One region of the Paenisporosarcina sp. P4_D4 genome, then DNA from elsewhere that is predicted to be linked to it. Evidence: riboswitches for the same ligand, from Rfam matches in the RefSeq annotation. Region 1 holds a riboswitch; the other holds the start of a gene.

Region 1 (6,702 bases):
AGACCGACAGCTTAATGTCGGTCTTTCAAATTGATAATCATCGATGATCGCAAAATTCACGGGTTCGTCTTTACTTCAATCATAATCGGACTTTTCACGAGTTGGAATGACTCTAAGTCACGCATGACTTGTGACACTTCAGTAACTGTAATCTTTTCACTCCGCATGTTATGTATCGACTCTTCTTCACGTGTGGAGTGCACAGCAATTTCGTCAATCCATGTATCAGAAATATTTAATTCTCGAAGTGAAGTAGGCAAGCCCAGTTTATGATAAAACGGCAGTAATCGCTCCACTTCGCTTTCTTTTTGTTCAAGAAGCAGTTGAACCAAAATGCCGTATGCTACTTTATTTCCATGAAGCGCCTCGTGTGACTCCGGTGCAATGGTCATTCCGTTATGAATGGAGTGGGCACCCGCAATACGACCAAATTTGTCACCAAATCCACCAACCATGCCGCCTAACATAATAATGGATTCAACTACTTTTTTAAATGACTCTGACACTTGGGCTTCTTTCGCGTCAGCAATGGCTTCTTCTGCATGAGCAAACATTTCTTCAGCACACAGCCGAGCTGTATGATGAGCGACTTTCAGCGCAACCGGGGGATGGGTTAATCGCCGAATTTGTACGTCTGCCTCATACCACTTGGCTAGCGTGTCGCCGATACCTGCAATCAAAAGTGGAGCTGGGGCTTTCACTAAAATTCGCGGCTCGACGAGAAGAATGTCAACACTCATGGGGTACACATCGTAATGTGTCATAACCCCTTCATCCGAATAAATAACGCTTAGTGGTGTCCACGGTGCGCAGTTTGAAGCAAGCGTTGGAATTAACACTGACTTCGTTCTACTAGCGCTAGCAGCCGCTTTCACCACGTCCAATACTTTTCCGCCGCCTACTCCAATAATGGCATCCACACCATCAGTTTGTGCCAACGTAGACACTCTATTAATTTCAGTGAGTGAACACTCGCCTTTATAGAAGGTATGTGATACCTGAATGCTTTTTAGATTTGGAAAGTAATAGCGCGCTGCATTCCATGATTTCACACCTGAAACAATAAGTACTCGCTGAATGCTTCTTAGCTGTAACTTCTCTTCTAATTCATTCAGTACACCACTTTTACAAACATATTCAGCTGGTGCACCCCGCACTATGATGTCTTCCACAAAAACCCTTCTCTCTTAACGGTTTTTCATCCACTCTGGCTTGCCGAAACCTACGAATTCCGCATCGATGATTTCCTCGAATTCTGGTGCTTCCACGACTTCAATTAAATCTTTCGCTAATTGTGAGTCTTTGTTTGCTGTCGTTACAGTAACTAAGTTGCGGTATCGGTCCGGCATGTTCTCAAGCAAAATCGCATCCAGCAGGTTCATTTCCGCTGCCAAAGCAAAGTTACCAGGTACAGCTGCTAAGTCCGCACTGTCCACTGCACGTGGAAGTTGGCCAGCTTCAATTGGTTGGAACACCAAGTTCTTCGAATTTGATTTAATGTCCTTTTCAGACGCCTTCAATGGTTCTGCATTAGGGTCTAATTCAATTAATCCATGGTCTTGCAAGATTAATAATGTACGAGCTGCATTCACCGGGTCATTCGGAATGGCAATGGTTGCTCCATCCTTGATCTCTTCAACAGATTTGAACTTGTTGGAGTAAATACCCATTGGTGCTGTCGGCACTGCAATTAAGCCTGTCAATTCCATATCATTTTCTTTTGAGAAGTTTTCCAAGTAAATCGAGTGTTGGAAAAGATTTGCGTCAATATCTCCATTGTCCAACGCAATATTCGGTTGAATATAGTCACTGAATTCAACGATTTTCACTTTGTATCCTTTCTCTTCAAGAGCGGGTTTGATTGCCTTATTGAGCATGTCGCTATATGGACCTGCTGATCCGCCTAATGTCACTGATTTGTCATTGTCCGCATTACCTTTTGACTCTTTGTCGCTTCCTCCACATGCAGCAAGTGCTGCTGTCATTAAGACTAGAATGAACATAAATAAAACTTTTTTCATCTCTATTTCTCTCCCTTTTTATCGTTTATCTATTGCTTTTGACGTCCAGTCACCCAGCTGCTGAATGACTTGAACGAGAACAATTAAAATGACAACTGTCACCATCATGATTGTTTCATCGTAACGGTAATATCCGAAGCGAATGGCTAAGTCTCCAATACCGCCGCCTCCAACCACACCCGCCATGGCGGAGTATGCTACTAAACTAATGATGGTCATCGTAATGCCTTGCACGATGCTGGTTTTTGCTTCAGGCAATAATACATCCTTGATGATCATCCAAGGTGTCGCGCCAACTGCAATGGCTGCTTCAATCACCCCTTTATCAATTTCACGAAGAGACGTTTCCACAATTCTGGCGAAGAAAGGAATTGCGGCAACTGACAATGATACACTTGCAGCTGCTGGACCAATCGTTGAGTCTACCAGTAATTTGGTTAAAGGAATAAGAGCTACCAACAAAATGATAAATGGAATGGAACGCACCATATTGACAATAAAACCGAGTGTTCCTTTAACAAATCGATTTTCTAAAAATAAACCTCGGTCTGTAACAAAAAGCACAATCCCCAATGGTAAGCCAATAATGATTGCGACTGTTAATGAAACCCCAATCATATACATCGATTGCCCGAATGCATTCAGGATGTCTGGCCACATTTCAATTACATGCGGTATATCAATTCCCATTACGTACCACCTCCACTTGCGCCCCACGTCCTTCCATATACGTGATGGCTCTTGTTATATTTTCTGGTTGTCCCTGAATTTCCATCAAAAACAAACCGAGTGGTATTTCCTGAATGTATTCAATCGCGCCATGCAAGAAATTTCCTCGTACATCAAAATTCTGAATCATATCCGAGATGACACCTTCTCCCGCCACATTGCCTTTAAATAGCACTTTCACAATACGCCCAGTGACTTGATCCAAAATGGATTGGGGTACTTCGAATGAGACGACGCTACTGATGAACTCTTTCGTCAATTCTGCTTTTGGATTGGAGAAAATATCGTAGACCGTTCCCTCTTCAACCACCCGTCCATCTTGCATGATGGCCATGCGATCACATATTTCTTTTACCACATTCATTTCGTGTGTGATCAACACAATGGTGATGTTCAATTCGCGATTGATTTTTTTGAGCAAGCGCAGAATAGATAAGGTCGTATTCGGGTCAAGCGCTGAAGTTGCTTCGTCACACAGCAGGACGGAAGGATTGTTTGCCAGTGCACGAGCAATTCCGACACGCTGCTTCTGTCCACCGCTTAATTGGGCCGGATAAACATCTTTCTTATCTGTCAAACCAACCATTTCTAGTAACTCCAAAACGCGGGTCTCCATTTTTTCACTTGGTGTATTAGCTGCCTTTAATGCGAAGGCAATATTCTGAGCAACTGTTTTTTGACTGATTAAGTAAAAGTGTTGAAAGATCATGCCGATTTTCAAGCGGGCTTTACGTAATTTTTCTCCTTTTAATTTTGTGAGGTCCAGTCCATTCACTTCAATTTGTCCGCTTGTTGGCCGTTCAAGTAGATTGATGCACCGCAATAATGAGCTTTTGCCTGCACCTGAGTATCCGACAATACCGAACACTTCCCCTTCATTGATGGTGAGATTTACGCGATCAACACCTATAACCGTTCCTTTTTTCGTTATGTACTCTTTAGATAAATCATTAATTTTTATCATCACAAGCTCCTTTTTGCCAAATAAAAAATGCCCCTTTCATCATGAAAGAGGCACCGAAAAATGGATTTTTGGTTATCTTTCAGAATGAAATCATTCTGTAGGAATTGGCACCTTCCCAGCTCGTGCTGGGGGTTGCCGGACGTCATAGGGCCTATCCCTCGGTCTCTCTTGATAAATTTCCATATGTAGTTGTTTGGTTGTTTTGTTGCTGAAGTAAATCTTACGATGTTTTTATACACGTGTCAAACACTTTTTGAAAATTATTTTCATTTTTCAAACAAAGGTTCATATAGCGAAGGTCTGCGATCCTCGTATACCGGTATGCGAGTACGTACCTCTTCAACTTCTGAAAAATCAACATCAATGATTGCGTACTCTTCATCATCAGCTCCAGTCCATAACACTTTCCCCCAAGGTGCAATGATCATGGATTGGCCATTGAACTGATTGTTCGGATCGTTCCCAGTTCGATTGACGGCGATGACAAAACATTGATTTTCGATTGCACGGGCTTGAAGCAAGATTCTCCAATGATCAATACGAGTTTCAGGCCATTGTGCTGGTAAGAAGAGCACTTTCGCTCCGGCTAATGCATGTGACCTTAACCATTCAGGAAACCTTAGGTCATAACATATGACCCCTCCTGCTTGAATAGAACCTAATGAAAATACATTTGATTGATTTCCTGCTTTTAAGTATAGATGTTCATCCATGAGACGGAACAAATGCGCTTTATCATATTCGGACACTAGGTTACCCTCATTCGAATAGATGTACATTGTGTTGTAGAAGCTGTCTCCTTTTTTCGTAGAAACCGACCCTCCTACGATATGGACATGATATGTACGGGCCAGCTCGGAAAGAAATTCTTTTGTTCGTTGCCCTTCGACGTCTGCAAGATGTTCTAACTCCGTTAATGCATAAGCAGTATTCCACATTTCAGGTAATACAACGAGCTCTGCACCCTCACTTGCGACCTTTTTTATGTACTTTTGAACGTTGTAAAAATTTTTTTCAGGCTCGGCAAACGCTACGTCGAGCTGAATGCATGCGATTTTCATGGGTACACCCCCTGTAGACAAGATACACAAAAGATTATAAGATTTGGCTGATGATTGCAACTATTTCAGAAAATGAGGAAAAACCATGGAACTTTCTAAGAAGCTTCAACAATTACCACCACAATTCTTTGCTTCACTTGTTCAAAAAGTAGGAGCTGCAGTAGCACAGGGTCGCGATGTGATCAATTTAGGTCAAGGAAATCCTGACCAACCAACACCTCCACACATCGTAAAAGCCTTACAAGAAGCTGCAGAAAATCCCCTTACACATAAATATTCGCCATTTCGTGGAATTGGCGAATTGAAGGAAGCTGCAGCAGACTTTTATAAAAGAGAATACAATGTTGAGATTGACCCAACTACAGAAGTTGCGGTTTTATTCGGAACGAAGATTGGACTTGTGGAGTTGCCGATTGCTGTACTGAATCCTGGAGATTTGATGTTACTGCCTGACCCAGGTTATCCGGATTATTTATCTGGAGTCGTCATGGCTGACGTTCAATATGAAACATTGCCACTAGTCGCCGAAAACAACTTTTTACCTGATTACAATATGCTTTCTCAAGACACGAAAGAACGCGCAAAACTCATGTATCTTAACTATCCAAATAATCCAACTGGAGCAACGGCAGACCTTGAATTCTTCAACCAAACCGTCGAGTTCGCAAAAGAAAATGGAATTGCTGTATCACACGATTTCGCCTATGGAGCCATTGGATTTGACGGTGTTAAACCGGTAAGTTTCCTACAAGCTGAAGGAGCTAAGGAAATAGGAATTGAGATGTATACGTTATCTAAAACCTACAACATGGCAGGATGGCGTGTCGGTTTTGCAGTTGGTAACAAAGAGATGATTGAAGCCCTGAACCTGATTCAAGACCATTTATTCGTCAGCCTTTTCCCTGCAATACAGCATGCTGCAGTCGCTGCTTTGAATGAAAATCAATTATGCGTTTCCTCATTGGTCGAGCGCTACGAAAACCGTCGCAATACCTTTATCAACGCATGTAAACGGATTGGTTGGGAAGTAGAAGCCCCTACAGGCTCATTCTTTGCTTGGTTACCCGTTCCAAAAGGATATACCAGCCAAGAATTTACAGACAAACTTTTAAATGAAGCAGACGTAGCCGTAGCCCCAGGAAATGGCTTCGGTGAATTTGGAGAAGGCTATATTCGGGTTGGGTTATTAGTTGATGAGCCACGATTGGAAGAAGCGGTAGATCGGATCGGTAAGCTGGCTATCTTTTGAGAAAGTGGTGACAATGAATGAGTGAATCTATTAATTTCAAGAGCTTGACCCCTTTAAGCCCAGCGAAAGATATCGAAACCGCCATAACTTTCTATGAACAAAAGCTGGGTTTCACTCCAAACGGCTATGGCGGTGTCTACCGTGGAAATATTGAAATTCTTTTTTACCAAACGGATGATACTCATTTAGGCGAATGGACAAGCTTCCGCATCCAAGTCGATGCAATTGAATCTCAGTATCGTGAATATGAAAAACAACAGGTAATTCATCAAAATGGATCTTTAGAAGTCAAGCCTTGGGGGACTAAGGAGTTCTCCATTATTGATCCAGATGGTGTGTGCATTACTTTTTTTGAACGCTTTTAAAACATTTGGAAAGAACAGACGAATTAAATTACTATCGTGAACACCTTTCATTTGATGATGGGTGTTTTCGTTGTTCTTTTGCAAAGTGTTTAATTTAAGCATTTGGAAATTCTTCGCTCCTCGTACACCTTCGTACTAAGCTTAAAAAACAACACAAAAAAACCGATACCTCGGAAGGTATCGGTTTCTTATTTTGCCTAGTGACGTCCTACTCTCACAGGGGGCGCCCCCAACTACCATCGGCGCTAGGCTGCGAAAGACGATGAACGGCAGATTTCTTCGTCAACCGCAGGTCTTCGAGTCTCGCGTATAT
Region 2 (8,976 bases), on a different contig from region 1:
ATGCAATTGCAGCACCAATCATCCCACCGAAAGTCGAGTCAAAGCTGAAAGCACTTGAAAAGATCAATCTAAGAACACTTGGCACTTCAGTAATGTTCATTCCAATAATGATAATTGCCATTAGAATGTATGCTAGCGCCATGAAAGGTACGACAAATTGAGCTACGTTTGCAATACGTTTTACTCCACCGAGAATAATGCCGCCTAGAATGACAACAATTATAGCTCCAGTAACCCATCGAGGCATGTCAAATGCATTTTCCATCCCTATGGCAATGGAGTTCGATTGAATGCCTGGCATCAAAATGGACATAGCCAGTAATGTTGCGAGTGCAAAAATAACTGCATACCACTTCGAGCCGATTCCTTTTTCTATGTAATAAGCAGGACCACCACGGTATTGTCCTTGGTCTTTCACTTTATAAATTTGAGCCAAAGTTGATTCGACAAACGCTGAAGATGCCCCGATAAACGCTATTGCCCACATCCAGAATACAGCCCCTGGACCACCAAATGCAATCGCCGTAGCAACCCCTGCAATATTTCCGGTTCCAACACGACCTGATAATGCAATCGATAATGCTTGGAATGAAGATACCCCGGCATCCGATTTTTCACCTTTGAACATTTGAACAACCATATCCTTGATCAGTCGAACTTGCAAGAAACGAGTAAGGATTGAAAATAATAGACCGATAGCCAAACAGCCATAAATCATCCAAGGTCCCCATAAAAAGTTATTTATTTGCCCAATAAACTCTTCCATCCAATTTCCCCCTTTGTTTGTTCATAATATTGTCACATTATTCACTGTATTACAAAAATGATGTTAGTACAAGGAAAGATTTTATATACTTCTAGATTCTCATTATGCTAACTTCGACTTCTGCAAGGCATAGCGTACATAAATCCAAGTTTCAAAGTTCTAAAAAACAATAGAGGAATATTTTTATTAAAATAGAATTATCATATTGGTAAATGTTCAGGTTTTGAAATTTGGAATCTATTGCTTCCCTTTTTTACAGGGGGCTAATTTTCATGTCAGAATAATTTATTAATCCTTGTAAATCTGCATAATTCATAAATGAAGTCATAAACAAATCCATAGTAAAAGCCTTTCTAATTTTTCATTAGAAAGGCTTTTATTTGTCTTAAACCACATATCCGAGTGAACGCAACACATTATTCACGAATGTCTTCGTGTAATAAAACACATCTTCTCGTTCTGGCTCTTGGAACAGATCATGAAAACAATTTTTCCACTCTTTATATTGTATTTCAGAAAGTTTTTGTTTTTGCAGCCAATTCTTTGCGAATGTCGGATCCGCAATTTTATCCCGCTCTGCAGTCATCATCAAAATAGGAACATCTTGAATGCTTTCTTGTTTGGCAGTTGTTGCTTTCATCAAATGCTGCAACTCCCTGTACCACTTCAAAGTAATGGTCGTGTTATATAGATCATCGTCTTTACCTTGCGTATAAACATCATAATTTCTTGTCAGTTTTTTAATGGTTATTTCATGAGTACTTTTGACGTTTTCAGCTAGCTTCCCCATGTTGGCTAAAGCACTGGAAAGTTTCGATGCATGAATATGTAAATGCATCCAAGGAGATGTCAGAATTATTCCAGCACATTCAATTGATTTTTCCTGAAGCACTTGCATGACTAAAGTTGCACCTAACCCGTGACCCATAATAAAAACGGGTAAGTTATATGTAAGCGAAGCGTCAATCAAGTGATTGATAAAAGTGCCATAGGATTGAAAATCCTCGTCATGTGCTTGTTTATTGAGAGCCGATTCTCCGTGCCCCGGTAGATCCCCCATTACAACATGAAATCCTGAACTTCTAAACTCTTCTATAACCCAGGCGTACCTACGATGATGTTCATACGCGCTGTGTACGATGGCGATGACTGCTTTAGCCTGTCCATCAGCTTCCCATTTCCACATAATCATCGCTCCTTCTATTTCTTTATTCGACGAAGTCATCCTTTTTTAGTTCCTCTTTTTTTGTATAATGAAACCATATGGCAAGAAGAAACGAGGTTTTAGAATGATTTATCCATTTAATGATAAAACACCCATGATTGACCCATCTGTTTATATTGCTGATTATGTCACAATAAGTGGTGATGTGACAATCGGTCCAGAGTCCACTATTTGGTTTAATACCATTATTCGTGGTGATGTCAATGCGACACGAATCGGCCGAAAAGTTAATATTCAAGATTTGTGTTGCCTTCATCAAAGCCCTGCCGCTCCATTAATTTTGGAAGATGAAGTCACCATCGGACACCAAGTAACTTTGCATAGCTGTACTATACGAAAAGGCGCCTTAATTGGCATGGGTTCCATTGTCCTGGATGGCGCAGAGATTGGTGAAGGTGCATTTATTGGAGCAGGCAGCTTGGTTCCACCCGGTAAAGTAATTCCCCCAGGTATGCTTGCATTGGGACGACCGGCAAAAGTGGTTCGGGAGTTGAATGCTGAAGACAAATTAGATATGGAACGTATTGTGAGAGAATATGCTGAAAAAGGACAGATTTATAAGGCAATGCAACAACAAAAGTAAACGGATAGTAAGGACCGGGTGATAGAGCCCGGTCCTTTTAATATGTTGAAGCATTCTTAAATTTATTCCCGTTCAAATTGATTTGTTCCCTTTCGCCCACTAATTTCCAATAAAAAAGCCATTCCAGGTCATACCCGGAATGGCTTCTCAATCTTAAACGCCTGCTTTTTCTTTCAAAGTAGCCGCTCTGTCTGTTTTCTCCCATGGTACATCCAAGTCTGTGCGACCGAAGTGTCCATAAGCAGCTGTCTGCTTGTAAATCGGACGACGTAGATCTAACATTTTGATGATTCCAGCTGGGCGAAGGTCGAATGAATCGCGAACAATTTCAACAAGTTTCGATTCTTCTACAGTGCCTGTACCAAAAGTATCGATTGCAATTGATACTGGTTGTGCAACACCGATTGCATATGCAAGTTGAACTTCGCAACGGTCAGCAAGTCCTGCTGCTACGATGTTTTTCGCTACATAACGTGCTGCATATGCTGCTGAACGGTCAACTTTTGTCGCATCTTTACCAGAGAATGCGCCGCCACCGTGACGAGCGTATCCACCGTAAGTATCTACGATAATTTTGCGACCAGTTAAACCAGCATCCCCTTGTGGTCCACCAATTACGAAGCGACCAGTTGGGTTAATGAAGTATTTTGTATTTTCGTCAATTAATTCTGCCGGAACGACAGGATTGATGACATGTTCTTTCAAGTTACGTTGAATTTGCTCAAGTGTTACTTCTGGGTGATGTTGAGTAGAAATAACGATTGTGTCAATACGCAACGGTTTATTGTTTTCATCATATTCTACAGTTACTTGTGTTTTGCCATCTGGACGTAAGTATGGAAGAATTTCTTCTTTACGAACTAATGCTAAACGACGAGCTAACTTATGAGCCATACTAATTGGAAGAGGCATTAATTCCGGTGTTTCATTACAAGCAAAACCGAACATTAAACCTTGGTCACCTGCACCGATTGCTTCGATGTCTGAATCTGTCATCGAACCTTCACGTGCTTCCAGTGCTCTGTCAACACCCATTGCGATGTCAGCAGATTGCTCATCGATTGCAGTCAATACTGCAGAAGTCTCTGAGTCAAAACCATATTTTGCACGTGTGTAGCCGATTTCACGAACTGTTTCACGTACGACTTTTTGAATATCCACGTATGCAGATGTTGTGATTTCACCGGCAACAAGCACTAAACCTGTTGTTACAGTTGTTTCACAAGCAACACGTGCATTTGGATCTTCAGTTAAAATAGCATCTAAAATTGCGTCTGAGATTTGATCGCAAATTTTGTCCGGATGCCCTTCTGTTACTGATTCTGATGTAAATAGACGACGAGTTGTCATTTAATATTCCTCCTATATCCTTCGAGATTGCTCTCGGAAAATTCAAACGGTACTCATTTCCCATGTCCAGCTTATTCATTAGAATAAAACCTTCCGCCTTTTCGGGCTTCTGCACACGAGGATAAAGGGAGATGTCATAAAAAAAACCCTCTCTCACGTAAAAACATGAGGAAAGGCATTCGTTAATAGGCACCTTTCACTCTTATCATCCAAGGAATACACCTTGCTTCAGGTTCAGCACCTTTGCCAATTACTACTTGGTTCATAACTGCAGGTTGCCGGGTTTCATAGGGCCTGACCCCTCCACCAGCTCGGGATAAGAGTATCCGTTCAGTTTTACATCATAATAAACTAATGAAGCCTTGTCAAATATTTTTTTCGTTCTATATAAATGTTCGAAAATCAGATAAAATTAATTAGGCTATTAGTGTAGATTATTAAGCGTAATGTGTTATACTAATTTTCGAATCAAGGTTAACCCGATTTAAGGGTAATATACGATAAAGGAAGGTACATATACATGAATTCAGTGAACACGATGAACGAGCTGAACGACTTGTTAAATGGCCAAAACGTGCATGTGCAACTTTCAGTCCCACAACTTGTGGAGAAAGCAACATTACGTGGAGAAGCTGTCTTAACACCAACTGGAGCTGTAAAAGTAGTGACAGGAAAATATACAGGACGTTCTCCTAAAGACAAATATGTTGTTGTGGAAGATAGCTCGAAAGACAAGATTGATTGGGGCTCAGTAAACCAACCAATATCATCTGAAATTTTCAACTCTTTATATAAAAAAGTTGTGAACTATTTAAAAACAAAAGAAGAGTTATTTGTCTTTAATGGCTTTGCCGGTGCGGATAAAGAATCTCGCCTTTCATTGCAAGTAATCAATGAATATGCTTGGCATAACCTTTTTGCACACCAATTATTCATTCGTCCGTCTAAAGATGAGTTGGCATCGCATGAAGCACAATTCACAATCGTTTATGCTCCGACTTTCAAAGCAGATCCTGCAATCGATGGTACAGGTTCCGAAACGTTTATCATTGTGTCAATGGAAAAACGCATCATTTTAATCGGTGGTACTGAGTATGCCGGTGAAATGAAAAAATCAATTTTCTCTATTATGAACTACTTGCTCCCTGAGCAAGGCATCCTACCGATGCACTGTTCTGCAAACGTTGGTGAAAAAGGCGATGTTGCTTTGTTCTTCGGATTGTCCGGAACAGGAAAAACAACATTATCTGCTGATGCAGATCGTAAATTAATCGGCGATGATGAGCATGGCTGGTCAGATAACGGCGTATTCAATATTGAAGGCGGCTGTTACGCAAAAGCAATTAACTTAACACGTGAAAATGAACCACAAATTTTCGATGCAATCCGTTTTGGTTCTGTATTGGAAAACGTAGTATTGGATCCTGAAACGCGTATACCTGACTACGAAAATATTTCGTTAACTGAAAACACGCGTGCCGCTTACCCATTACAAGCAATCGACAATATTGTTGATCCTTCTGTAGCAGGTCATCCAAAAACCATCATTTTCTTAACTGCTGATGCGTTTGGGGTATTACCTCCAATCAGTAAGTTGACGAAAGAACAAGCGATGTATCACTTCTTAAGTGGATTTACATCGAAGCTTGCTGGTACAGAACGTGGAATTACATCTCCACAAGCAACATTCTCAACTTGTTTCGGTTCTCCATTCCTTCCCCTTCCTGCAACTGTATATGCAGAAATGTTAGGGAAGAAAATAGATGAGCATGATGCACAAGTCTTCCTTGTAAATACTGGCTGGACAGGCGGCGAATTTGGCGTTGGTAGCCGTATGAAACTTTCTTATACACGTGCGATGGTTCGTGCTGCATTGGAAGGCAAATTAGATAATGTTGAAATGGATAAAGGTTCAGCATTCGGTTTAGCTATTCCTAAAGAAGTACCTGGCGTACCTTCTGACGTATTAAACCCACGCGATGCATGGGCGGATCCAGCAGCATACGATAAAAAAGCACAAGAATTGGCTAATCGATTCCGTGAGAACTTCAATAAATTTGGATCAGTGTCTGAAGACATTATTTCTAATGGCGGTCCAATTATCTAGAATACAAAAATGGCTTGCACTTCATGTGCAGGCCATTTTTTTTACTCCGTATATTCAAAAACTGTCTCTTCTGGAAAGTAAGATTCTATCTCTTTAGCATCCTCTTTCGTTATCTGGTAGAAAAACAATTCAGATCCGTGATATTTAACAGTACAAATATGTGCACCATTTCTCTTGAATACTAATGTATACCAAGGAATTCTTGTCTGTCCTTCATTTACCCCATACAGTAGCAAGTCTTTTAGCTTCTGATTTAGAGGCATTGTAAAAATAACCAATCCACTTCCATATCGAATGGTATGAGCGAAAGGTTTAATCTTAAGAATTGCTTCTTTTTCATCTTCATGACAATGTACTTCGACTTCTGTAAACACTGGAAGTACCTCATTCATTAACGGAAACCAATAGCTAATACTCTTCCTAAGCTTGTTGGTTTCACTGGTTAGTAATAAAGAATCGTATATTATATGTAAATTTCCCATGCCTCACCCTCCTCTGCTTACATGAGGTGTTCTTTGAAGTATTCCGCGTTCTCGATTTCAGGGAATAGCGCTTCAAATTCTTCCGCTTCTTTCTCATTTACTCCATATAATACAATTTCTGAACCATATTGTGCTATCTCAAGCATTTGAATATCTTCTTTATAAAAGAATATAGTGAACCATTTTAAACCACCGTCTGCATCAATTGAATGATTACGTAAATAGTTACAGTTTTTTTCGTTCAATGTAATTGTAAACGATTTTACAAGTCCTTGATTCACAGAATGTGCAGAGAGTTTGGTCAATTCCTCAATATCATGCACTTCTTCCTGCCAACACTGAATTTCCACTGAAGCATATTCACTCGTATACGTATCCCAAAGCTTTTTCCAATATGACGTATCATTAGGGACCGAGGTTTTGTTAGCAGTACTGCTAGTCTTTAAATGAATTCGGATATGTTTCATATATTATTCCCCTTGTCGTTTCATCCAGTCCGTTAAATCTCTGACAGTTTGTCTATTGGTTTTCGAAGGGAAATAATGTGTGTAATCTTTAAAATACCAAGTCTCAAAATTTTTATTTCCATCAATGAGTGCTTTTTCGAGACGTAAGGCATGTTCAATTCCGACATTCCCATCTTTTCGTCCATGGATAATTAGAATTTTGGCATCAATAGCACTGACATGTTTGAGTGGTTGACGAAGTTCATATGCCTCAGGTACATTCGTAGGATTACCACCAATCACCCGCTTCATCATTCTACGCATGTCTTCACGTTCCTCATAGGTGAGAACCATGTCTGACACACCTGACCAGGTGACAACCGATGTAATATCTGAACGCAGAACAGCCGTCCATAAAGCCATAATTCCTCCACGAGAAAATGCAAACAGATGAATACGGTTCACTGAAATAAACTGTCTTAATACTTCTACTCCATTGGTAGCGTCAAACCGATCTTCCCCAGCAAATTCATCTCTACCTTCGCCGCCTCTGTTCCCACGATAATAAGGGGCAAACACCACGAATCCTTGTGTGGCAAACTGAGCAATTCGAGCAGATCGAACCATACCAATGTTTTGAATACCTCCACGTAAATAGAGGATTCCCTCATACTTGCCTTCTTTGCGTGGCTCCGCAAGTAACCCTTTTACCCTGAATCCACATGACCAATAGACAATTTCCGTTAATTTAACTTGTGGATTTGGACTTGGATACGGAAGTCTGTGTACAATTGTTCCGTCTACTTTCATCTAACATCACCTGTTCCAACATTTTTCTCATTCCGTCATCTGTCATATGAAAACTAAGATTAGTTGATTTGAAAAACTCCTGTATCGTCATCCATACAGGTCCCTCAGTCTCAAATCGTTCACTATTGTTTTCAATTGAATCAACTGTTGCACGGAAAACCGCCTTACAAAAAGGCTTACGCTCATGCACCATATATTCTGCAAACCATATTAAATTTGAAAGTTGTGCGCCTGTTTCTTCAAATACTTCCCGTTTTGCTGCTTGTTCTAACGTCTCGCCTGATTCTACTTTTCCACCGGGAAATTCAATCCCTCTTTGTGGATGTTTTGTTAGCAACCACTGGTTCTGCCTGTTCGCTAGCACGAGTACATGTGTGGTAGGAATTAAAAAGGCATTTGGTTCAAATGATAACGTAACTTTTAACCCATGCTGATCTACAAAAGAAAACATGCCTGCTACACTCCTTTCAAATAGTGTAGCGAAGGCATGCACAGCATTCAACTATAATAAGGCAATGTTTCTATTTGTTGTTTTGCTTCTTCATTTCCGTACTCATGAATGACAGCGTATAACTTTTTCAATCGTAAATCGACACCGTCATTTTCTGGGTCTAGATGATAAGGTACATAAGGCGTTTGAGCTCTCCAAAAACCTTTCCATTCAAAGGATTCCTTTTGATCAAATAATTGATCTAGTACGGTTAAAACTTCGGGCTCGGCTTCAATCTCATATTCCCATTGCGAATCCTCAGGATGGAAATAGTATCGGTGATGAGTGACCGAAACATATACTTTCGACATTTTTTCAACCCCTTTTTTCTAGCATGGCATTATGGATATATTTCATGCATGCAAACGATAGGAGAATTGAAAAAAGCAAATTCCCGGAAGGAATTTGCTGGAAATGCTTATTTGTTTGTATCGCCTAAAAAAGCATTTAACATCCATTGATGTTTTTCAATCGATTGATACACTGCATTCAATACATCTTCTGTCATATCGTCTTCATCTTTTGCAGCTTCGTCCATCCCTTTTTTCAATGATTTCATAATTTTACCGAAATCTTTTACAACTGTTTCAACCATTTGCATATCATTTTCTTTGCCTGTCGCTTCCGTAACATCTGATAGTTCTAAATGCTCCTTCAATGTGGCAACTGGTTTACCGCCTAAAGTAAGCAAACGTTCGGCAATTTCATCCATATGTA

What was found. A riboswitch is a leader RNA that binds a small molecule or an ion and turns the genes downstream of it on or off. The one in region 1 is predicted to bind S-adenosylmethionine.
Region 2: another riboswitch for S-adenosylmethionine. It lies ahead of metK (methionine adenosyltransferase); the one in region 1 lies ahead of AC1DSL_RS05845 (methionine ABC transporter ATP-binding protein).

The regions. Positions count from the first base shown of each region.
Region 1 is NZ_JBFUIO010000013.1:42,165-48,866, forward strand. It holds gene AC1DSL_RS05830 (iron-containing alcohol dehydrogenase family protein) at 57-1,172, opposite strand; gene AC1DSL_RS05835 (MetQ/NlpA family ABC transporter substrate-binding protein) at 1,188-2,021, opposite strand; gene AC1DSL_RS05840 (methionine ABC transporter permease) at 2,040-2,711, opposite strand; gene AC1DSL_RS05845 (methionine ABC transporter ATP-binding protein) at 2,701-3,714, opposite strand; SAM riboswitch class I at 3,784-3,892, opposite strand; gene AC1DSL_RS05850 (carbon-nitrogen family hydrolase) at 3,981-4,775, opposite strand; gene AC1DSL_RS05855 (aminotransferase class I/II-fold pyridoxal phosphate-dependent enzyme) at 4,861-6,024, shown strand; gene AC1DSL_RS05860 (VOC family protein) at 6,042-6,389, shown strand.
Region 2 is NZ_JBFUIO010000007.1:65,968-74,943, forward strand. It holds gene AC1DSL_RS03800 (alanine/glycine:cation symporter family protein) at 1-766, opposite strand, end outside; gene AC1DSL_RS03805 (alpha/beta hydrolase) at 1,152-1,952, opposite strand; gene AC1DSL_RS03810 (gamma carbonic anhydrase) at 2,056-2,574, shown strand; gene metK (methionine adenosyltransferase) at 2,728-3,924, opposite strand; SAM riboswitch class I at 4,124-4,247, opposite strand; gene pckA (phosphoenolpyruvate carboxykinase (ATP)) at 4,445-6,031, shown strand; gene AC1DSL_RS03825 (hypothetical protein) at 6,073-6,513, opposite strand; gene AC1DSL_RS03830 (hypothetical protein) at 6,531-6,980, opposite strand; gene AC1DSL_RS03835 (alpha/beta hydrolase family protein) at 6,984-7,769, opposite strand; gene AC1DSL_RS03840 (NUDIX domain-containing protein) at 7,708-8,220, opposite strand; gene AC1DSL_RS03845 (hypothetical protein) at 8,268-8,570, opposite strand; gene AC1DSL_RS03850 (Dps family protein) at 8,678-8,976, opposite strand, start outside.